3 regions of the Pseudomonas sp. ChxA genome follow, and region 2 is predicted to be linked to each of the others. Evidence: predicted binding sites of a transcription regulator. Region 2 holds the regulator's gene; each other region holds the start of a gene.

Region 1 (8,132 bases), 1.2 Mb from region 2:
ACCTGGCGCCACGACGGCAAGGACGACCATGACGCCGTCGGCCGCGCCAGCGCCAAAGCCTGCCAGCTCACCGGCGCGCGCCTGTATGAACTGCCGATATGGGCCTGGCACTGGCCGGTGCGCGAAGGCTCGGTGATTCCCTGGTATCGCGCGCGCAAGGTACGGCTGGACAGCTGGAGCGTTGCGCGCAAGCTGCACGCCACCCATGCGTATGCCAGCCAATTGGTCGGCGACCCGGAGATCGGTTTGGCGCCCATGCTTGCCCAGGAGTTACTGGAGCGGATGCGTGAGCCCTATGAGATCGTGTTTGCCTAGAGACAGCTTATGTATCGCACTGTGTACAGCACCCTTCGCGATACACAGTGTTTAACCCGCGCCCATTTCTGAAACACAGCCGATACAGCACGACGTTCAACTGAGCACCCGGCACCCATCAAGCCCAAGGAGGCTCGCCATGCACGCTCAGTTGAAACGCCACCCACTTTTCCTGGCCTTTGCCCTGTTGCCATTCGCGGCCATGGGCATGGCCCATGCCGAAATGCCTGAACCGCAAACCCCGGCACCGCAGCATCAATCGGCGTTCGGGACGCTCAAGCACATCAAGGCCGGCCTGCTGGATGTGGCCTACGCCGAGGTCGGCCCGGCCAATGGCCAGGTAGTGATCCTGTTGCATGGCTGGCCCTACGATATCGACAGCTACGCCAACGTCGCCCCGCTGTTGGCCGCCAAAGGCTACCGCGTGCTGATCCCGTATGCGCGTGGGTATGGCGATACGCGTTTTCTGTCGGATAAAACCTTACGCAATGGTGAACCGGCGGCGCTGGCCCAGGACGTGATCGATTTCATGGACGCGCTGAAGGTCCAGCAAGCGGTACTGGGAGGTTATGATTGGGGCGCGCGCTCAGCAGATATCGTCTCGGCGCTGTGGCCGGAGCGGGTCAAGGCGTTGGTGTCGGTCAGTGGCTACCTGATCGGTAACCAGGCCGCCGGCAAAAACCCGCTGCCACCCAAAGCGGAATTGCAGTGGTGGTACCAGTTCTACTTCGCCACCGAACGCGGCGCCGCCGGTTACCAGAAAAACACCCACGACTTTGCCAAGCTGATCTGGCAGACCGCCTCACCGAAATGGGCCTTTGACGAGGCCACCTTCGAGCGCAGCGCCAAAGGCCTGGACAACCCCGATCACGTGGCCATCACCGTATTTAACTATCGCTGGCGCCTGGGCCTGGTGCAGGGCGAAGGGCAATACGCTGCGCTGGAGCAAACACTCGCGCAGTCGCCGAGCATTGGCGTGCCGACCATCACGCTTGAAGGCGACGCCAACGGTGCGCCGCATCCATTACCCGAGGACTACGCCAAACGCTTTACCGGCAAATACCAGTTCCGTCTGGTGAACGGCGGCATCGGCCATAACCTGCCGCAAGAAGCGCCGGCGGCGTTTGCCAAGGCCGTGATAGACGCTGACCAGCTGTGACGGGGTCTAGCCATGTGCCACCCTGGAAAATGTGAAATTTTTGTTAACTATCTCTCCCCAAAGGCTTTTTTGCTTCAGCCTGATCTGCCACACTAATGCGAATAATTATCAACAGATTTATTATTCGCCAGGGACGGCGTTCAGGGGAGACTCCGTTTCATGTCTGTGCAACTTCATGTTGGCAAAGCATTTACACCCAGTTTGATGGCGTTGGCGGTTTGTCTTGCCACCTCACCTGCGGCCTTCGCCGCCGACGCGCAACAGCCGCCAGAGGTGGTTGAGCTGGGTGCGACGCAGATCAACACCGAGCAAGTCCTCGGTGCGACGACTGAAGGCAGCCAGTCCTACACCACCGGCTCGATGGCAACCGCGACCAAACTGCCGCTTACCCTGCGTGAAACCCCGCAAGCGGTCACGGTGATTACCCGTCAGCGGATGGACGACCAGGCGATGACCAGCATCAACGACGTGGTAAAAGCCACGCCGGGTCTGTTCCTGAACTTCTCCAGTGGCCCTGGCCGAGAAGCCTATACCTCACGGGGTTTCGACATCGACAACCTGATGTATGACGGCATCCCCACTGGCTATAACGGCGTTTCAGTCGGCGCCCAGCCAAACCTGGCAATGTTCGACCGCGTCGAAATCGTGCGCGGTGCCACCGGTTTGGTGACCGGCGCCGGCAACCCTTCGGCGGCCATCAACCTGATACGCAAGCGACCACTCGACGAGCAGAAGGTCACCCTCACCGGCGCCGCCGGCAGCTGGGATGACTACCGTGGCGAGCTGGATGCCTCCAGCCCACTCAATGACAGTGGCACTTGGCGCGGCCGGGTTGTGACCTCTTACCGTGACGCCAATGGGTTTATCGATAAAGCCAAGGAAGACCACGGCTTGTTCTATGCCGTCACCGAGGCAGACCTCAGCGAAGACACCACCCTGACCCTCGGTTTCTCGAACCAAAAGGACAAGACCAATTACTTCTGGGGTTCTTCGATGGTCGGCCAGGACGGCCATCACTTGAACCTGCCGCGCTCCTACAACCCAGGGACCCCATGGGAGAACAAGGACCAGGAAATCAACACAGTGTTTGCCGAACTACGTCAGCGCCTGGCCAACGACTGGAAACTGCAGATCAACGCCAACTACGCAGAACAGGATGCGCTCTTTTCGGGCTCCTACCAGTCGCGCTGGGTCAACAACACCCTGGCGCGCACGGTTTACCAGGCCTCTTACGATGAAAACCAGGCCGGCGTCGACGCCTTCGCCAGCGGCCCCTTCCAGGCCTTCGGGCGGACCCATGAATTGGTGGTCGGCGCCAGCCGCCGCATCTATGACATGACCACCCACAACTACAGCCCGTACAACTTGAACTGGCCGCTGACGGCGGGCAAACCGGACTTCGTCCACACCACCAACGACCGCGATGTCACCACCCAGGACGGTGTCTACCTCACCACACGCCTGAGCCTCGCCGACCCGTTGAAGCTGATCCTCGGCGCCCGTCTGGACTGGTATGACTACGATGCCCATGGCAGCAACGATGGCGATTACCATGTCACGCGCAACCTCACCCGCTATGCCGGTCTTATCTACGACCTGGACGATCATCACTCGGTGTATGTCAGCTACAGCGACATCTTTACCCCGCAGAGTGACAAGGACAGCTCCGGCACACCGCTCAAGCCGATTGTCGGCAAGAACTATGAGGTCGGTATCAAGGGCGAATACCTGGGCGGCGCATTAAATGCGAGCGTCGCGCTGTTTCGTGTAGACCAGGAAAACCGTGCCGTGGCGGTCGTGGTACCGAACTGCCCGCAGGCATCCTGCGCGGTAGCCTCAGGCGAGATTCGCAGCCAGGGTATCGACATGGAACTGCAGGGCGCATTGACCCCCAATTGGCAGGTTGGCGGCGGCTACACCTATGCACGCACCCACACCATCAAGGATGACGCCAACCCGCAAAATGTTAACAAACAGTTCGACACCGACGTTCCCGAACACCTGTTCAAACTGACCACTAGCTACCACTTGCAGGGCGCACTGGAAAACCTCCGCGTGGGCGGCAACATCTCCTGGCAGAGCCGCCTGTATAACGACTTCCAGGTCGCCGACGGCAGCACTTACCGCCTCAAGCAAGGCGCCTATGCCGTGACCGACCTGATGGCTGGCTACAAGGTCAACCAGCATCTGGACCTGCAGCTCAATGCCAACAACATCTTTGATCGCACGTATTACAAGTCCATCTCCAACTCCGTGAGCTACGGCGGTGATTCCTACGGCGCACCGCGCAATATGATGGTGACCGCCAAATATAGCTTCTGATCCTGCTTGTATCTTCGGTCGCCCGCTCGGGCGGCCGTTCTTAAGTCTTCCTACTCACTGCCGATAACGGTTTGTTACACCTGAACCGGCAAAAAAACCTGATACCTGCTTTGCTTTTTACCGGCGGCCCATCGTGGCACGCCGCATGCTTTGTTCCTGGCTCGACCACATGGAGTAAGAGTGAATGCCCGCACGCGCCCGCTTCCTGGAGCACTACCGCAAAGCCGACCGCATCATGCTGGCGTTGATCTGGCTGATGTTTTTATTCTCCCTGGGCCTGGCCTTCTGGCACGACACTTGGCTGCAAGCCGTGATCGTCGGTGGTGGCGCCAGTGTGGTGCTTACGCTGCTCTATCGCGCCCTCGGTGGCACCCGATTAATGCGCTGTTTGCTCGGCGCCGGCCTGATGGTCATGGCCGCGCTGCATATCAACCAGGCGCAGGGCTTGATCGAAGCGCACTTCGGGATTTTCGCGCTGCTGGCGGTGCTGACGTTTTACCGCGACTGGCTGCCGATCCTCGTCGCAGCGGTGACCATCGCCGTCCACCACGTTGTGTTTCACGCATTGCAGCATCAAGGTTTCCCGGTATTTGTGATGGACCATCATGGCGGCTGGAACATGGTGTTCGTGCACGCCTTTTACGTCGTGATGGAGACCATCGCCCTGCTCTACCTCGCCATTCATAGCCAGGCCGAGGCTGTCGAAAGCCAGGAAATGCTGGAAAAAATGCTCGCCGTGACGTCCCAGCTCACGGTAGAAACTGCCCATAGTGAAGGCAAAACGCACGTGTCCCTGGCCAAGCGTTTCGACCATTTCCTGCAACAGCTCACCCACCTGATCGATGGCGTTACCCGTGACTCCCACGGTCTCGGCCAACTTGGCCAGGCGTTGGCCAGCGCCAGCGGCACCCTGGAAACCGGCGCACGCCATCAGTTGGCGGAAATCAACCAGATGACCGGCTCCATGCAGCGCATGGAAGACGCCACCGCCCATATCACCCAGCACGTCGAGCACGCAGTGGAACACGCAGGCCAGGCCCGCGAACAGATCGTGCGCGGCCAGCAAAGCGTCGGCCGTGCCCAACATGAAATCACCCAACTGGCCTCACGCATCGACGGCACCAACCAAACCGTACAAGGCCTGGCCACCCAGGCCGAACAGATCGGCTCGGTACTCGAAGTGATCAGCAGCATCGCTAACCAGACCAACCTGCTGGCGCTCAACGCCGCTATCGAAGCCGCCCGCGCCGGCGAGCAAGGCCGAGGCTTTGCGGTGGTCGCCGACGAGGTCCGCAGCCTGGCGCAACGCACCGCCGTCTCCACCCAGGAAATCAAACAGATCATCGAAGGCCTGCAACACGGCAGCCGCCAAGCCGTCGAAGCCATGCACGACAGCCAGGCAGGTGTAGCGCGCTGCGTGGAGGACAGCCAACTGGCGGTGGACATGTTGCAGGCCGTGGGCGCTGACATCGCGCATATCGACGAGCTGAACGGGCGAATCGTGATTACCACCCGCGAACAGACGTCGGCCAACCAGGAGATTGTCGGGCGCCTGCAGTCAGTGCAGAACATTGCGCAAAGCACCGCGGATGATGTGGAAACCCTGGCGCGCAGCAGTGAGCAGTTGCCGCCGATTGCGGTCAGGCTGGATGCGTTGGGGCGCAGGTTTCACCCCTGAAAACAGCCTCAACGTGAGGATGGCTCAGGCTGGCAAAATCCCCAGGTTTTTCGCGCGCATACGCGCCAAGGCATACACGGTACGCGTGCGAGGTATCGGCACTCCGACGCGATCAGCCACTGAGACAAGCGTGCCAAGGATGGCCTCGATCTCCACCGGTTTATGCCCCTCAACGTCTTGCAGCATCGAGGTTTTCACCTTGCCGAGCTTGCGGGTGATCGCAATGCGTTGCGCGGAATCAATCTGCGGCGCGATGCCCAGTGTGCGTCCCAAATCCAGCAACTCATCCATCATGCCGATGAACAGGGCGTGCAGGCATGGGTCGTCGATCAGTTCATCGGTCGCGCAACCCACCAACAGGCTGACCGGGTTAAAGCAGGCATTGCCCAGCAGCTTCAACCATATTTCTTCGCGCACATTGGCGTGGGCGTGTGCATCAAAACCTGCGTCACGAAAAGCCTCAGTGGTGGCATCTACGCGCGCGCTATTACCACCGGCCGGCTCGCCGAACACCATTCGGCTTCCGGACATGTGCTTGATTACACCGGGACTCAGCACCGTACATGAGGCAAATACAACGCAACCGACAACGGCGGCAACGGGCACAGCCTTTTCTATCACGCCACCGGGGTCGACAGCCTCAAGACGCATACTCGCCAAAACGTCTGCCGACTGCAGGAAATACCACCAGGGCAAGCCGTTGAGTGCAGGAATAATCAGGGTTTGCGGGCCAATCAGCGCCTTGGCCTGTTCCACCACGCTGGGCAATGCCGGCGCCTTGACGGCAAAGATGACCATGTCCTGAATGCCAAGCTCTTCAGGTGCGCAGGTCGCTTTCAGCGGGGCAACCAACACCTCATCGCCCGTGTGCAGTTTCAGCCCATGCTCGCCAATGGCGGCGAGTGTTTCGCCCCGCGCGACCACGCTGACATCGTGGCCGGCGGCGAACAGTTTGCACGCCAGGAAACCACCGATTGCTCCAGCACCTACGACTGTGACGCGCATGGGTAAACCTCACTGAGAGAGTGGAACAGAATACTGGCTAAACAGGCCGGAACAAGCCCGTCTCACTGAAAAAACAGCCACACTTGCCTCACACCCATCAGCCAAGGCAAACATAGCCACTGTGGCGAGCGGGCTTGCCCCGCGCTGGGTGGCGAAGCCGCCCCACTTCAGGCAACGCGGTTAGTCAGTTAGCAAGGCTTGGGGCTGCTACGCAGCCCAACGCAGGGCAAGCCTGCTCGCCACAGGTTACTTTTGCAGCGCATCCAGCTTGCGTTTCAGTCGCCTCAGGTTGCTGTTGACGATCAGCTTGTGCGCCGGCCCAACCGGCAACATGTACAGACGCCCAAAGGTGTTATGGGTGAGCACCGATGAGGTGATCGTAAACACCCGCTCACTGATCGACAGGCAAATCATCACATCCAGGTGCCGGTCGCGCTCGGTCAGCACCAACACGCCCGGGGCGCTGTGTTCTACCAGGAAAAAATCCAGTCGCTCGCCCGCCTGTACGCTGATTCGCGGCGAGCCCGAGAACCCACCGATGCGTTTCACACCGAACAACGAAGAAATCCGGTCGCGGATTCGGAAGGCCAACCGCATGAACATCCCAGGTTCGGCGGTCATGATGTTCCATGCCTCCAGTGCAGTGACATCAGCGGGCAACTTGACCGACCTGCGGTCGTAGTAATCAAGCGCTGTCGGTGTACCCAGCGTGTAAATAACATCCGTGGTAGCCAACGATTATCTCCTTGAAAAGCGCGGTTCGTGACAGGTCTGGACAGTAAGTAAAGCGCGATACCAGCGTTTGCGGCAACACTCAAGACACACGCACGCTAAGGGGCCCGCATCGATGCGGGCCCCGTAGATCTTTCAAGTTGAAAAGGTGCGCACCGAGCGCTTACTCCTTAGCGTCAAATGCCGGGTGAAATTGCACAGTGCCGACTGGCAAATCACCACCAAAACTCAGCGTTTGGAAGTATTCCTGAGGAACTCCAGGCAATTCCAAACCAGCGTAAGCGTTGAAGCCAAAGCGACCGTAGTAGCCAGGATTACCCAACACAACACAGCCATTTGCACCATTGCCTTGCAACTTGGCAAGCGCGGTTTTCATCAAGGATGAACCAATCCGCAGGCCCTGGCGTTCAGGCAATACGGATATCGGCCCCAGCCCATACCAACCCGCAGCACCGGAAGACACGGTGACTGGGGAAATGGCGATGTGCCCGACGATTTCATCATTCACGACCGCCACCAGCGAAACGGTTAATTGCCCGGCTTGGCGCAGTGCATCAACAATGAATTGCTCGGTGTGGCTGGAATGCGCTTCGCTCTGGAATGCCTCAGTCGTCACTGCAGATATACGTTTACTGTCTTCAGGTAGTTCATTGCGGATATTCAGGCTCATATTCAAGTGCTCTCGGGTGTCTTGATCAATCAGGCCGCGTAGCGTGCGGAACAAATCAGTCGTTTTTGTGTATTGGTCGCCATAGGTCAGGTTAAACGCGTAATCAAAACCACGTGGGTTGATGCCTTGGTTGTGCTGCAGGATCGTCTCCAGCTTGTCCAGCGCTTTCACAGCCAGGGCCTCAGGGGAGCCGGCGTTTTCGTAGTCCTCCCACAGCGTCATTATTTGCGTGCGCAAACCTTCATCCAGCG
Region 2 (8,132 bases):
GGCCGCCGAGCCGAAGGTGATATCCACGCACGGCTTGTAGTTCAAGCGCTCGTCGCCCGGCAGGATTTTGATCGCGCCACGGCCGTCGACCATCATCTGCTTGCCGCCCGGTGCCAGCAGCGCCAGGCCAGGTCGCAGGATGTCACCATCCTCGGCCTCCTTGACGCTGATGCGGCACAGCTTGTCCAGGCGCTCGGCAAAGGCCTTGGTGAAGGCGGCCGGCATGTGCTGGATCAACACGATCGGCGCCGGGAAGTTGGCCGGCAGTTGGGTCAATACGCGCTGCAAGGCCACCGGGCCGCCGGTAGACGTACCAATGGCGACCAGCTTGTAGGCTTTGCGTTTGGGTGCAGGCGAATGTGCGCTCGGAGCCGGGGCACGCACCGGCGCCACCGCAGGCCGGGCTATCGGTGCCGGTGCCGGGCGCGCAAACGTCGAGGTGCTCGGCGTTGGCGCGGCAACTGGCGCAGGCGCCGGCGCACTGAACAGGCTGCGACGGTTACTGCGCGAAATGCTGTGGACCTTCTCGCACAGCATCTGCTTGACCTTGTCAGGGTTGCGCGAGATGTCTTCGAAATTCTTCGGCAGGAAGTCCACCGCACCCGCGTCCAGCGCATCCAGGGTTACCCGGGCGCCTTCGTGGGTCAGCGAGGAGAACATCAACACCGGGGTCGGGCAGCGCTGCATGATGTGTCGGACTGCGGTGATGCCATCCATCATCGGCATCTCGTAGTCCATGGTGATCACGTCCGGTTTCAACGCAATGGCTTGATCAATCGCCTCTTTACCGTTGGTGGCCGTACCGACCACCTGGATGGTTGGATCGGCGGAAAGAATTTCCGAGACGCGGCGGCGGAAGAAACCCGAATCGTCCACCACCAGGACCTTGACTGCCATAAACACTCCGTTAGGCGGGGCAGGCACTACCTTTGATGCCCCACCAGAATCAAATACGCCGAGCGGCGTAACGCTTGAGCATGCTCGGAACATCAAGAATCAGCGCGATCCGACCGTCACCGGTGATGGTCGCACCCGACATGCCTGGGGTTCCCTGCAGCATTTTGCCCAAAGGCTTGATGACCACTTCTTCCTGGCCTACCAGTTGATCGACCACGAAGCCGATGCGCTGGGTGCCCACGGACAGAATCACCACATGGCCTTCGCGCTGCTCTTCATGCTTGGCCGAGGCCACCAGCCAGCGCTTGAGGTAGAACAGTGGCAACGCCTTGTCGCGCACGATCACCACTTCCTGGCCGTCCACCACGTTGGTGCGTGACAGGTCGAGGTGGAAGATCTCGTTGACGTTGACCAGCGGGAAGGCGAACGCCTGGTTGCCCAGCATCACCATCAGGGTCGGCATGATCGCCAAGGTCAACGGCACCTTGATCACGATCTTGGAGCCCTGGCCCTTGGTCGAGTAGATGTTGATCGAGCCGTTGAGCTGGCTGATCTTGGTTTTCACCACGTCCATGCCCACGCCACGGCCGGACACATCGGAAATCTCGGTCTTGGTCGAGAAGCCCGGGGCGAAGATCAGGTTGTAGCATTCGGTGTCGGTCAGGCGGTCGGCAGCATCCTTGTCCATCACGCCGCGCTTGACCGCGATATTGCGCAGAATTGCCGGGTCCATGCCTTTGCCGTCATCGGTGATCGACAGCAGGATATGGTCGCCCTCTTGCTCGGCCGCCAGAATCACCTTGCCATTGCGGGACTTGCCCGCGGCTTCGCGTTCTTCCGGGGTTTCGACGCCGTGGTCGACGGCGTTGCGCACCAAGTGGACCAGCGGGTCGGCCAGGGCCTCGACAAGGTTTTTGTCGAGGTCGGTTTCTTCACCCACCAGTTCCAGGTTGATTTCTTTCTTGAGCTGGCGCGCCAGGTCGCGAACCAGACGCGGGAAGCGGCCGAAGACTTTCTTGATCGGCTGCATGCGCGTTTTCATCACGGCGGTCTGCAAGTCAGCGGTAACCACGTCGAGGTTCGACACGGCCTTTTGCATGGCTTCGTCGCCGCTGTTCAGGCCCAGGCGCACCAGGCGGTTACGCACCAGCACCAGTTCGCCGACCATGTTCATGATGTCGTCCAGGCGCGCGGTATCAACCCGCACGGTGGTTTCGGCTTCACTCGCAGGTTTTTCCGCTACCGGCGCCGCTGCGGCACGCGCAGGTGCGGCAGCCGGTGCCGGTGCAGGCTTGGCAGCCACAGGCGCGGCGGCTTTGGCCGGCGCAGGTTTGGCGGCCATCGGCGTGGCGGTCGCCGCGGCGGCCGGGGCCACTTCGGAGAACTTGCCTTTGCCGTGCAACTCGTCCAGCAGCGCTTCGAATTCGTGATCGGAGATCAGGCCGTCAGCGCCAGGCTCAACGCTGGCAGGCGCGGCGCTGGCAGCAGGTGCGGCCGCGATGGCGGCGACTTCCGGCAAGGCTTCGGCGGCAAACGTGCCCTTGCCATGCAGTTGGTCGAGCAGTGCTTCGAATTCGTCGTCGGTTATGTCAGTGCTTGTAGACGCGGCAGGCGCGACAGGCGCTGCCGACTCAGCAGCAACTGCCACGGCGTCCGGCGCAAACTGGCCTTTACCGTGCAACTGGTCGAGCAGCGATTCGAATTCTGCGTCGGTAATGTCTTCGCTGGTCGGCACGGCAGGCGCAGCCACCGCTTGCGGTGCTTCAGCTTCGGCCTTCACCGCGCTCAGGGAGTTGAGCAGCTGTTCGAACTCGCTGTCGGTCACATCCGGCTCGGCTTCAACCACAGGCTCAGGCGCGGCGACCGGCGCAACCGAGGTATCGGCAGGTTCGGCCAGGCGTGCCAGCGCAGCCAACAGCTCCGGCGTGGCAGCCGTGATTGGCGCACGTTCGCGCACCTCACTGAACATGCCGTTGACCGCATCCAATGCTTCGAGAATCACGTCCATCAGTTCCGAGTCGACGTGGCGCTCACCCTTGCGCAGGATGTCGAACACGTTCTCGGCGATGTGACAGCACTCCACCAGCTCATGGAGCTGGAGGAAGCCGGCGCCCCCTTTTACAGTGTGAAAACCGCGAAAAATTGCATTGAGCAGGTTCGCATCATCCGGTCGGCTTTCCAGCTCGACCAGTTGTTCGGACAGTTGCTCTAAAATTTCGCCGGCCTCTACAAGGAAATCCTGAAGGATTTCTTCATCGGCGCCGAAGCTCATGTGGGTGCTCCTTAGAAGCCTAAACTGGATAACAGGTCATCTACGTCATCCTGACCTGACACAACGTCTTCACGTTTATCGGCATGAATCTGCGGACCTTCACCCTTGGCGAGATGTTTTTGTGGATCTTTTTCCGAGAGGATCGCTGCGCGGTCATGTTCGATGCCGGCAAAACGGTCGACTTGGCCGGCCATCAGCACCAATTTGAGCAAGTTGCTTTCCACTTCGGTGACCAGTTGGGTCACGCGCTTGATCACTTGACCGGTGAGGTCCTGGTAATCCTGGGCCAGCAGAATGTCATTGAGGTTGCTGGCCACCGTGCGGTTTTCCTGTTCGCTGCGCGACAGAAAGCCGTCGACCCGACGCGCCAATTCACGAAACTCCTCAGCCCCCACTTCCCGGCGCATGAAACGGCCCCAGTCAACGCTGAGCGCGTGTGCTTCGGTGGCCATGCCATTGACCAGCGGCGTGGCGTTTTCCACCAGGTCCATGGTGCGGTTGGCCGCCGCCTCAGTCAGCCTGACCACATAGGACAGGCGTTCGGTGGCATCAGTGATCTGCGAAATTTCTTCGGCCTGGGGCATGTGCGGATCAATCTGGAAATTGACGATTGCACTGTGCAGCTCGCGTGTGAGCTTGCCCACTTCCTGATACAGGCCGCGGTCACGGGTCTGGTTAAGCTCATGGATCAACTGCACCGCGTCGCCGAAGTGGCCTTTTTCAAGGCTTTCGACCAACTGGTGAGCATGTTTTTTCAGGGTCGACTCAAAGTCTCCCTGTGACGTTTCTTTATGCTCCATAGCTCCCCCGTGGTGACATCAGCCGTGGATGCGTTCGAAGATTTTTTCGATCTTCTCTTTCAAGGCCAACGCAGTGAATGGCTTGACCACGTAACCGTTAACCCCGGCTTGGGCGGCTTCGATGATCTGTTCACGCTTGGCTTCGGCGGTCACCATCAACACAGGCAAGCTGCGCAGTTTTTCATCGGCGCGCACGTGACGCAGCAAGTCGATACCGGTCATGCCCGGCATGTTCCAGTCGGTTACCAGAAAGTCGATGCTCCCGCTGTTGAGGATCGGAATCGCCGTCAGGCCGTCATCCGCCTCGACCGTGTTGGTGAACCCAAGGTCACGCAACAGGTTTTTTATGATCCGCCGCATCGTTGAGAAGTCATCAACGATGAGGATTTTCATGTTCTTGTCCAATTCGACCTCCAAGCAGTCTTAAACGCGCCCAGCACCTGGACGCGCCATTTCAATCAACAGGCGTTACACAAAAAGGACTGCCCAGGGCACCACGGCACACACCCGCAAAAGCATCAAGCCTTCGCGGTAGCGTCTGCAGTGTCCCCACACTGCCTGTCAGCGCGCGCGCCACTCTCCCAATCGCCCCCGCAAGCGGGCTGCGCACTGGCTATGCAGCTGGCTGACACGCGATTCGCTGACCCCCAGGACCTCACCGATTTCCTTGAGGTTCAGCTCTTCGTCGTAGTACAGCGCCAACACCAGTCGCTCACGCTCCGGCAAATTGGCAATCGCTTCCGCCAACGCCCCCTGGAAACGTTCGTCTTCCAGGTCACGCGACGGTTCGAGATGTGCACTCGCGCCGTCCTCGTGCAGCCCTTCATGTTCGCCGTCCTGCAAAAGGTCGTCGAAACTGAACAGGCGGCTGCCCAAGGTATCGTTCAAAATCCCGTAGTAATCGTCGAGACTCAATTGGAGTTCGGCCGCAACTTCATGATCTTTAGCGTCACGACCGGTTTTTGCTTCAATTGCGCGAATTGCGTCACTGACCATGCGCGTATTGCGGTGTACCGAACGCGGCGCCCAATCCCCTTTACGCACTTCATCGAGCATCGCACCCCGTATACGGATACCCGCATACGTCTCGAAACTCGCGCCCTTGCTCGCGTCGTATTTGGTCGACACTTCGAGCAGGCCGATCATGCCGGCCTGGATCAAATCCTCAACCTGCACACTGGCAGGCAGGCGTGCCAACAAGTGATAGGCAATGCGCTTGACCAAAGGCGCATAGCGCTCGATCAGTTCGCCCTGGCTGTCACGTGCCGACTTTTTGTAAAGGTTGTAGCCGCTGGATGTCATAGCACCGGTCCTGCGCTCGTCTGATGCACCAATCGCTCGACGAAAAACTCCAGATGCCCCCGCGGGTTGGCAGGCAACGGCCAAGTATCGACCTTCTGGGCAATAGCCTTGAACGCCAGTGCGCACTTCGAACGAGGGAACGCTTCATAGACTGCACGCTGCTTTTGCACAGCCTTGCGCACACACTCGTCATAGGGAACTGCGCCCACGTATTGTAAGGCGACATCGAGGAAGCGATCCGTGACCTTGGTCAACTTGGCGAACAGATTCCGCCCTTCCTGCGGGCTTTGAGCCATGTTGGCCAGCACGCGGAAGCGGTTCATGCCGTAGTCACGGTTAAGCAGCTTGATCAGGGCATAGGCGTCGGTGATGGAGGTGGGTTCGTCGCACACCACCAGCAGCACTTCCTGGGCTGCGCGCACGAAGCTGACCACGGACTCGCCGATCCCGGCGGCGGTGTCGATCACCAGCACGTCGAGGTTGTCGCCGATGTCGCTGAACGCCTGGATCAGGCCGGCATGCTGCGCCGGGCTCAGGTGCACCATGCTCTGGGTGCCTGAGGCAGCCGGCACGATGCGAATGCCACCGGGGCCTTGCAACAGCACATCGCGCAGCTCACAGCGGCCTTCGATCACATCGGCCAGGGTGTGTTTGGGTGTCAGCCCCAGCAGAACGTCGACGTTCGCCAGGCCCAGGTCAGCATCCAGCAGCATGACGCGACGGCCAAGCTCTGCCAGGGCCAGGGACAAATTCACTGACACGTTAGTTTTCCCGACGCCACCTTTGCCGCCGGTCACCGCGATCACCTGTACGGGATGCATGCTGCCCATTTTATTTCTTTACCTTGTCTTGCTTAGACGCAGGCTACATGGCTTGGCCGCGTGAATCGCTTGCAGACCATCGATGTAGATACATTTCACGGTGTTCATCCTGCCTCACCCCACCCGTTTAGCCGGGTTGTGGTAAAGGTCGGCGAACATATCGGCCATCGCTTCCTCGCTAGGCTCTTCTTGCATTTGCACGCTGACAGCACGGCTGACCAACTGATGACGGCGCGGCAGATGTAAATCATCCGGGATCCGCGGCCCGTCGGTCAGGTAGGCAACCGGTAACTCATGACTGATCGCCAGGCTCAACACCTCGCCCAGGCTCGCGGTTTCGTCGAGCTTGGTGAGGATGCAACCGGCCAGGCCACAGCGTTTGTAGCTGTGGTAGGCAGCGGTAAGAACCTGTTTCTGGCTGGTGGTTGCAAGCACCAGGTAATTTTTCGACTTGATGCCACGCCCGGCCAGGCTTTCGAGCTGCATGCGCAGTGCCGGGTCGCTGGCCTGCAGGCCGGCCGTGTCGATCAACACCACGCGCTTGCGCAGCAGTGGGTCGAGCGCATTGGCCAGGGACTGGCCCGGGTCCACGTGGGTCACGGTCACATTGAGGATACGGCCCAAGGTCTTGAGCTGCTCCTGGGCGCCGATGCGATAGCTGTCCATGCTCACCAGCGCGATGTTCTGCGCGCCGTACTTGAGCACATAACGCGCGGCCAGTTTGGCCAGGGTGGTGGTCTTGCCCATGCCGGCGGGGCCGACCATGGCAATCACACCGCCCTCTTCCAGCGGTTCGATTTCCGGCGTGGCGATCATGCGCGCCAGGTGCGCCAGCAACATGCGCCAGGCTTGGCGTGGTTCTTCGACTTCAGCCGTCAGTGCGAGCAAATCGCGCGACAACGGGCCGGACAGGCCGATGCGTTGCAGGCGGCGCCAGAGGTTGGCCTGGTGCGGTTTGCTGCCTTGCAGTTGCGTCCACGCCAGTGAGCCCAGCTGGACTTCGAGCAGCTCACGCAGGCCATTGAGTTCAAAACGCATCGAGTCGAGCGCGCGCTGGTCGACAGCGGCGGCCTGGGCTGGCGCTGCAGGACGTGGCGGTTCTTTGAAGGTCGGTTCTACCAGCGGCTCTGCGGCGGTCAGCGGCAGGCCGGCGAACAACTGGCGATTGGTGCTGGCATCGCTGTCGCCACGCATGCTCAATTCAGCCTGGGCCGAGACAATGCGCGAGGCGGTCTTGCGCAGCTCGTCTTCGAGTTCCATGTTCGGCACGCGCGGCGCCAGCGCCGACGGGGTGTAATCCAGGGCAGCCGTCAGCTCGACACCGCCGGCAATGCGACGGTTTCCAATAATCGCGGCATCGGCGCCCAGCTCATCACGTACCAGTTTCATGGCCTGACGCATATCGGCGGCGAAAAAACGCTTAACTTGCATAACCCACTACCTCAGCCGTTGGGCCCTACTGTCGCGACGATAGTCACTTGCTTGTTGTCAGGAATTTCCTGATAAGCCAAAACGTGCAAATTCGGTACTGCCAGGCGTCCAAATCGCGACAACATCGCTCGAACCGGGCCTGCCACCAGCAGAATCACCGGGTGGCCCGCCATTTCCTGACGTTGTGCGGCTTCGATCAACGAACGCTGCAGTTTCTCAGCCATGCTTGGCTCCAGCAGAACGCCCTCTTCCTGGCCAAGCCCGGCCTTCTGAATACTATTGAGCAATATTTGTTCCAACCTTGGTTCCAAGGTGATAACAGGCAGCTCAGACTCAATGCCTACAATGCTTTGCACGATGGCGCGGGACAACCCGACACGCACCGCAGCCACCAAAGCGGCAGTATCTTGACTCTTGGCGGCATTGTTGGCGATGGCCTCGGCAATGCTGCGAATGTCGCGCACCGGCACCTGTTCGGCGAGCAAGGCTTGCAGCACCTTGAGCAACTGCGACAGCGACAACACGCCGGGCACCAGTTCTTCGGCCAGTTTTGGCGAGGCTTTGGCCAGCAAACCCATCAATTGCTGGACTTCCTCGTGGCCGATCAGC
Region 3 (8,132 bases), 2.0 Mb from region 2:
ACCTGACCAACACGCTGCACAAAGGCTTCGACCTTCAGCTTGTCGAGCACCTGGACGTAGGCACCGACATCCGCCAGGCACTGCGCGACGAAATCACGGCCCTGCACTTCCCCATCACCCGCCAGCACCCGCTGCTCGGCAATATCATGGGGTTCCTGCATCACAGCGGCGTGCTGCACACGCCAAGCGTCGCCCGCGCGTTGAGCGACTACCTGCCCGAATCGGGGAGGCAGACATGCGGCGTCTGAGTATTGGATGGGCCGGCACCAGCCATGCCCTGATTGCGCTGAAACAAGCGCTCGAAGCATACGGGCACGTCTGCGCCACGCAACCCTTCGACCTGTTCATCGAGGACGGCACCCAAGTGCCGCTCACCCACTGTGTTGCAAGCCAGTGGTTAAGCCTGCGACTGGGTATCGGCCCGGAGTGCGAAAGCGGGCTGCCCGCGCTGCAGGTGCGCGGCTACGACCGTGACAAACGGGTGCTGGCGGTACATAACGTTGCCGAGGAGCCCAGCGGCAATGGCCAGCGATTGCGCCGGCAGGCGACAAACTCACTCGTGGAGTGGGCAGCCACGCTGGTCAGCGGGTTCTCAAGGGACGCAGATTTTTTTGCCGCCGGCAGCACCACTAACACCTGGCCTGAACACAGCTTGCACGGGCTGGACGCCCTGGCGTTTGCGCATCGGTTCAATCGCACCGACCAGCCAGCATTGTTGCAGGCTGCCCAGGTGCCAATGATCGAACGGTTGCAGGCCAGCCTGCACGCCTTTGCCGAGCGCCCGGCGCTGAACATCGCGGGCAGCGTGCTGACTTACCGCCAATTGCAGCTTCGCGCCCTGTCGATCCAGCAACGCCTGCATCCTCTACTGGGAGGCGTTGAGAGGCCGGTGGTTGGCGTGTGCCTGGAAAAGTCCGTCGAGTTGTATGCCAGTATTCTCGCAGTCCTCGGTTGCGGTGCGGTGTATCTGCCACTGGCCCCGGATCATCCGCCGCAACGCCAGCAGGCCATGCTGGAACACAGCGGCGCCAAGGTATTGCTGGAGGACGGCCGACACCCTTTGCGCGAGCAGTTCACGACACTGAATGTCGGCAAATTTGACTCGATCTACGCCGACATCACGCAGCCATTGATACAACGTCGCCCCGACATCGACGCACCGTGCATGGTGCTGTTCACCTCGGGCACCACCGGCCAGCCAAAAGGTATATGGCTCAGCCAGGGCAACCTTGCGCATTTCACCAGTTGGGCCGGCGCCAGCCTGGGGTTGGACGAACACAGCCGCGTCCTGCAGTTTTCGCCGCTGAGTTTCGACTCATCACTGATCGATATCTTCCCGGCCCTGATCGCCGGTGCCGAGTTGATCGTCCCGAACGAAGAGCAGCGGCGTGACCCTCAGCAACTGGTCGAGTTGATTCGCCGACAGCGCCTCAGCCATGGTTTTTTGCCGCCGGCGCTGCTGAGCATCCTGCCGTTGGATCAGCCCTTGGGCCTGACCCATCTGTTGACCGGCGGCGATGCCTGCGAGCCGTATGTGATCGAACGACTGGCTGGCCAGTGCCAGTTGCACAACCTCTACGGCCCAACCGAGACCACAGTGCTGGTCAGCCATCGGACGTTGCAACCCGGTGACAGCAATCGCAATGTAGGCCGCCCCATCGCCAACAGCCAGGTGCTGATCCTTGATGAGGCGCTGCAACCGGTGGATGAGCAGGTAATGGGCGATCTGTACATCACCGGCCCCGGCGTAGGGCTGGGGTATGTGACCGCGACGCCGCCCGACGGCAACCCATTCGTTGAGCTTACTTTGCCGGGCGGCCAAGCGCTGCGGGCCTACCGCAGCGGTGACCGGGCAAAATGGACGGCGGACGGTATCGAGCTGGGCGGACGACGGGACGATCAGGTGAAGATCAGGGGCTTTCGCGTCGAACCCCAGGAAATCGAACAGTGCCTGCGCAGCAGTCGGCTGTTTCGCCAAGTGGCGGTGGTGATCGACCGTGACCGCCGGATTTCAGGGTTTGTCGCCCAGCCCGAGGCCGACGCAACGGTGGCGGATCTGAAGCAGCATGCGCAGCGATGGTTACCGGCTTACATGCAACCCGAGCGCTGGACAGAGCTACCGGAAATGCCCTGCACCGGCAATGGCAAAATTGACCGCCAGGCGTTGCTGACGGCGCTCGGGCACGCGACGCCGCGTATCGCCCGCGCCTCGGCGCAAACGCCGCTGCAAACGCAACTGGTGACGCTATGGAGCGAGTTGTTGGGCGTGCCTGGCGTTGATCTATGCATTGATGAGAGTTTTTTCAATCTGGGTGGCCATTCCATCTTGCTGTCGACCTTGCTGCTGCGTTTGCGCGAACAGTTTGGCCGCAGCCTTTCTTTGAACCGTTTTTTTGAAGCACCGACGATTCGTTCGCTCGCCTTGCTCATGGAAGACGCCGCACCGTCCTACACACCGTCATGCCAGATGGAAAAGGACGCGTCCCAGGCGCTGAAGGTAGAAGTCCTGCCGGAGACGTCCGCTGGCGATCCGCGCAAGGTGATCGTCACCGGTGCAAACAGCTTCGTGGGTGTGCATCTGGTCGAAGCGTTGTTGGCGCAGGGTGCACGGGAGGTGGCATGCCTGGTGCGTGAACGCCCAGGGCACTCGGCGCCAGCGCGGTTTGCCCAGGCACTGCGCGAGTACCACCTGGAGCATCTGGACCTGAGCCGTGTGCAGGTTTATGCCGCCGACATGAGCCAGCCGCGTCTGGGCCTGGCCTGCGATGTCTATGACCACCTCGCCCGAAACCATGGTGTGTTGGTACACAACGCCGCCAGGGTCAACCATGTGCTGGACTATGCCTCACTCGCCAGGGATAACGTCGAACCGGTGCTTGAGTGCCTGCGCCTGTGTGAAACCCACAGCAAGAAAGTCTTCAATTTTATCTCGACGCTGTCAGCCTGCAGCAGCATCGACGCTCAGGGTCACATCCTCGAAACACCGGCTGTGGCCACGTTGCCGCTCTACCTCAAGAATGGCTACAACCTTTCCAAGTGGGTCGCCGAGCGGCTATTGGGGCGTGCGGTCGAGCAAGGTGCCTGGGTGAATATTCATCGACCGGGGAATATTGCGTTCAACAGCCTCAACGGGGTTTGCCAGCCGCAAAACAACCGCCTGATGTTGATGCTCAAGGGGTCGCTGCAGTTGGGCCTGGCGCCGCGCATGAAGGTGAACTTTGACCTGATGCCGGTAGATTTCCTGGCCCGTTTCATCGCGTTCCACTGCGGCCAATTCGCCGCGCGGCGAAACGTCTTCAACCTGCATAACCCGCAGCCCTTGAGCTGGGACCATTACCTGGATGCATTCAGCCAGGCCGGCCATGTTTTCGAACGGGTGAACGTCGCGCAGTGGCAAGAGAGGCTGCCAACGGTGGGGCCGGACAACGCGCTGTTTGGCGTACTGGGTTTTTACCTGGATGACCTCGCGGAAGACATCAGCGACGTCTCGATGATTAGTCACGACAACGCACGCCTGGGTGTGGCAGCGATGGGCGAACAGTACCCGCGCAAAGACCCTGCGCTGTTGCGCAAAGGCTGCGACCACCTCAAGGCCATTGGCTTTCTCTGACCTGCTTCAGGACTCCTTATGAAACCGCTGCAACCCGATACATTGATCCGTAACCCGAATGGCGCACCGCTGGTAGCGTCTGTTGACGTCGCGTGCGATGCCGCTCGCCTGTGGAGTGTGGTGGGAAACTTTGCAGGCTTTGATGCCTTCATTCCTGCCCTGTCGCACATCGAAATGACGGGAACCGGCGTAGGCGCATTACGCAGCAAATTTTTCCATGATGGGCACCGCGTCGTTGAGCAACTCAACAGCCGTGACGACGCAGCGATGTGCATGACGTGGACCACGCTCTACAACACCTTGGGTGTCGCGCGCTTATGGGCCGCAATGCGTGTTGAGGCGCTTGGAGCCAAACAGGCCAGGGCGACCTGGACGCTGATTGGCGAGCCGGTCGATACAACGCAGGCGGAGTTTGAGCAGTTTGCGCAGGCTTTCGCCGACAGCGCCTTGGAGAATGTGCGCCGGATGTTCGACTGATCAGCAGGAGCGAGAAGCCTCGCTCCTGCCAAGCCGGATCAGATCTTGAAGCTGTCGACCAGTTGCTTCAATCGACTGGCCTGCTGCGAGAGCGCATCGCAGTCCTTGAGCGTTTCGTTGAGGTTGACGACACCTTGCTGGTTCAACAGGTTGATCTGATTGATATCAACGTTGAGGGTTTCAACCACGGCGGTCTGCTCTTCGGTAGCCGCCGCAACCGATTGGTTCATGCCGTCGATCTCGACGATGCGCTGCGTCACGCTGACCAGACGCTCACCCGCCTGGTTGGCCACTTCAACGCTTTCTTCGCTGGAGACCTGGCTGGCGTTCATGGTGGTCACCGCTTCACGCGAGCCCACTTGCAGCGAAGTGATCATCTTGTGGATCTCTTCGGCCGATTCCTGGGTACGGTGCGCCAGGTTGCGCACTTCGTCGGCCACTACAGCAAACCCGCGCCCGGCTTCACCGGCACGCGCAGCCTCGATCGCCGCGTTGAGCGCCAGCAAGTTGGTTTGCTGGGAGATGCCTTTGATCACATCAAGGATGTGCCCAATGTTATCGGTGCTGGCGTTCAGGGTTTCGATCTGCGTGCAGGACAAGCTGATCTTTTGCGACAGTTCCGACATGGCCAGGATGGTTTGCTCCACCACCTTGCGCCCGTCATCCGCTTGCTCGCTGGCACCGCTGGCATGCTGCGACGCATCGGCTGCGTTGCGGGCGATTTCCTGGGTGGCGGCGCCCAGTTCGTTGATGGCGGCTGCCACACTGTTGGTGCGCGCGCTTTGCTCGTCTGAGCCGATGATAGAAGCGTTGGAGGACGCCATGACGCGCTGGGACAGGTCGTGCACCTGACGCGTAGCCGAAGACACTTCGGAGATAGAAGCGTGGATACGTTCGACGAACTGGTTGAACGCACTGCCCACTTCGCCGAACTCATCTTTGCTGGTCACGTCCAGGCGGCGGGTCAAATCGCCTTCGCCCTGGGCGATGTCCTGCATGGCCACGCCCATGGTGGTCAGCGGGCGCAACAGCACTTGAATCAGCAGGCTGAGCAGTACGGCGATGGCCACTACGGCGATCAACATGGCGATCAGTGCCGATGTACGGAATTTACTCAGTGGAGCGTAGGCTTTGTCTTTGTCGATCGACAGGCCAATGTACCAATCCGCCCCCGGCAAACCGCTGATCGGGGTAAATGACAGAATACGGTCCTGGCCGTTGAGCACAACGTCCTGGCTGACCTTCTCGATACGCAGGCTGGTGCCAGGGTAGATATCCTTGAGGTTCTTCATCACTTGGTCCTGGTCGGGACTGACGATGACCTGGCCATCGGCGCTGACCAGGAACGCATGGCCAATACCGCCGAAATCCACCGAGTTGATGATTTTCACCAGCGTTTGCAGACTCAGGTCACCGCCCACTACACCGAGCAGTTCGCCGTTCTTTTTGACCGGCAGGGCAATGGTCACGATTTGCCCGCCAACGGCCGCCATATATGGCGGAGTCAGCATGGTTTTATCGGCGGCTACTGCTTGCTTGTACCAAGGGCGCTGACGAGGGTCGTAATCGTCGGGCATCTTGGCGTCAGGGCGCTGGGTGAATACACCGTTGGTTTGGCCGACATAGGTGAACTGGAAGTTCGAGGTGAACGCGGGTTGGTCGACCAGCCCCGGCAGGTCGGCAGCGCTGCCTTGGTGAGCAACGTTTTGCGCCAGGCTTTCGAGGACCAGGATGCGGCCACTGAGCCAATTCTGCACGCTGCTGGCCGTGAGTTCGCCCGACTGTTGGATAGACGACTCAAGGTTTTGTGTGATGGTGCTGCGCTGCAGGTAATCGTTGTAGAGGGTAAATAGCGCGAAGGCCAGAACCACGACGCCTGACGCGGCCAGTAGAATTTTATGACTGAACTTGAGATTCATTTCATCGACTTCTTTTGCCAAAGGGGGGTGAGCGTGCCGAGTGGAACATTCCATGTAACGGGATAGGCGGACTCTACGGCCGCTCTATTTCGGTGCACGCATGGCTCGTCAGGCTTTCGGCCACGCCAAGAGAAATCTTAGAAGTTTGTGAGAAGCATCCTTATTTTGAGTAGGAAACCGACCAGCGGTAGACGCTCAGGGTTCGGCGTTGCAAATTTTTCCTGCCTCCCCGACAATGCGACTAATTATCATTTGTAACGTTTGGCCAGGCCTGTGTGAATGCCCTCTACTGACTACATTGCGTGCGAAAGTGTTGTACACACGCTTTACAGCACCCACCACAACTGGCTCAACACCTGGCTGCGCAGTCGCTTGGGCAATGCCGCCGATGCTGCGGACCTGGCGCAGGATACGTTCGTGCGCCTGCTGCAAAAAACCGAACGCTTTGAGCTCAAGGCGCCGCGTGCTTTTTTGCGCACCATTGCCCGGGGCCTGGTGATTGATCATTGGCGCCGCGAAGAAATCCAACGGGCCTACCTGGAGTCCATCGCCCACTTGCCGCAAGCGCTGGCACCCAGCGCCGAAGCGCGTGCGTTGGTGTTGGAGCTACTGGAGGACGTCGCCCGTCTATTGGACGGGTTAAAGCCCAAGGTGCGTAAGGCATTTTTACTGGCGCAGTGCGATGGCCTGACTCACCACCAGATCTCACAGCAGATGGGCGTGTCGCTGCGCTCGGTAGAGCGGTACATCGCTGAAGGGCTGTATCACTGTTATGTCCTGCGCTATGAAACCTGACGCCCATGGATAACACCGCGCGCTCCGGGCCAGACCCGCAGGTGGTCAAACAGGCGATCAGTTGGGCGCTACGCCTGCGTAACAACCGTGCGAATGAGCGCTTGCATGCGCAATGTGAGCATTGGCGTGAAGCTCACCATGACCATGAATTGGCTTGGCAACGGGTACAGGCGTTACAACGGGAATTGAACAGCCAGATGGCGGCGATTCCTGGGGCGCATGCGGCACTGGAAAACGTCGCACAAGGCTTGGGCCGACGACGGGCACTGAAGGTATTGTCTGGTGTTGTGTTGGTCGGGTCGGCGGCGTGGATAAGCCGGGACATGACCGGCTGGCAGCGTTGGACGTCCGATTTCGCGACCGCTACCGGCGAGCGGCGCAGCGTGCAATTACCCGACGGCACACGCCTGCAACTCAACACCGACAGTGCGGTGAACCTCGCCTTCAATGCGCAGCAGCGCCTGATCACCTTGCTGCGCGGGGAAATTCTGGTGACCTGCGGCTCGCCCTGTTCAGAGCCTTTGCTGGTACACACTCGACACGGCTTGCTCGAAGGCATCGATGGGCACTTTAGCGTGCGCCAAGACAACGATTGCACACGCTTGAGCGTGGTCAGCGGCAATGTAGCTATCCATTCACCGCATACGGCCGATGGCTTGGCGACGCAAGTACACACAGGGGAAACCTATCTGATCAGCCAGACGCACGCCGCGCTGTCTGCGCCGCTGACCATGGACATGGGCGCCTGGGCCGATGGGCTGATTGTGACGCGAGACATGCGCCTGGCTGACTTTGTGTCGGAAGTGGGGCGCTACCGCCAGGGTTACCTGGGCTGTGCGGCGGCTATCGGCGACTTGCGGCTATCAGGGGTTTTCCGCTTGGAAGACACCGACAAGTTGCTGGCGATCGTTGCGCAAACACTGCCCGTTCAAGTGCGCTATCGCACACGTTGGTGGGTGAGCCTGGAACGTCTGGCCTGACTTTTTTCAGGTTTTTTTGGCGGCTTTTTTCCGGGAGTCCGGCTTAGACAGTAAGCCTCTTTATCTGCCTTACTGGCCTCTACGGACCTTGATCATGACTGTGCGTTTTCTCAACGATTCACCAGACTCCTCCTACCCTCTTTTGGCCAAGGCCATACGCGTAGCATTACTGTCGACGGCAATGGGCATGGGCGCGGTTCCGCTGGTTGGCATGGCTGCGCAAGCGGGCAGCGAGCGCATTCATCAGCGCTACGACATCCCTGCCGGCTCGCTGAGCGACGCGCTCAATCAGTTCGCCCGCCAGGCGGGTATTACGCTTGCCAGCACGCCAGCGCAGACTCAGGGCCTGGA

Evidence for each region. Region 2 encodes FliA, which starts transcription of late flagellar genes. Its sites were predicted from a motif close to CTAAAGTTTNNNNNNNNNNNGCCGNTAA; they were not measured.
Region 1: a site for FliA is predicted at 3,836-3,863, ahead of P5706_RS14800 (methyl-accepting chemotaxis protein). Genes of this name have one in related genera too.
Region 3: a site for FliA is predicted at 6,120-6,147, ahead of P5706_RS00450 (methyl-accepting chemotaxis protein). Genes of this name have one in related genera too.

Annotation. Positions count from the first base shown of each region.
Region 1 is NZ_JARPMK010000001.1:3,327,274-3,335,405, reverse strand. It holds gene P5706_RS14815 (PIG-L deacetylase family protein) at 1-315, shown strand, start outside; gene P5706_RS14810 (alpha/beta fold hydrolase) at 455-1,474, shown strand; gene P5706_RS14805 (TonB-dependent siderophore receptor) at 1,634-3,796, shown strand; gene P5706_RS14800 (methyl-accepting chemotaxis protein) at 3,981-5,474, shown strand; gene P5706_RS14795 (ketopantoate reductase family protein) at 5,499-6,479, opposite strand; gene P5706_RS14790 (DUF2867 domain-containing protein) at 6,726-7,214, opposite strand; gene P5706_RS14785 (GNAT family N-acetyltransferase) at 7,375-7,881, opposite strand; partial or broken gene P5706_RS14780 (HD domain-containing protein) at 7,885-8,132, opposite strand, start outside.
Region 2 is NZ_JARPMK010000001.1:2,080,892-2,089,023, reverse strand. It holds gene P5706_RS09330 (protein-glutamate methylesterase/protein-glutamine glutaminase) at 1-897, opposite strand, end outside; gene P5706_RS09325 (chemotaxis protein CheA) at 947-3,169, opposite strand; gene P5706_RS09320 (protein phosphatase CheZ) at 3,181-3,969, opposite strand; gene P5706_RS09315 (chemotaxis response regulator CheY) at 3,988-4,362, opposite strand; gene fliA (RNA polymerase sigma factor FliA) at 4,531-5,271, opposite strand; gene fleN (flagellar synthesis regulator FleN) at 5,268-6,101, opposite strand; gene flhF (flagellar biosynthesis GTPase FlhF) at 6,207-7,523, opposite strand; gene flhA (flagellar biosynthesis protein FlhA) at 7,535-8,132, opposite strand, start outside.
Region 3 is NZ_JARPMK010000001.1:93,880-102,011, reverse strand. It holds gene P5706_RS00465 (diiron oxygenase) at 1-248, shown strand, start outside; gene P5706_RS00460 (amino acid adenylation domain-containing protein) at 236-3,610, shown strand; gene P5706_RS00455 (SRPBCC family protein) at 3,629-4,087, shown strand; gene P5706_RS00450 (methyl-accepting chemotaxis protein) at 4,126-6,006, opposite strand; gene P5706_RS00445 (sigma-70 family RNA polymerase sigma factor) at 6,286-6,801, shown strand; gene P5706_RS00440 (FecR domain-containing protein) at 6,807-7,781, shown strand; gene P5706_RS00435 (TonB-dependent siderophore receptor) at 7,876-8,132, shown strand, end outside.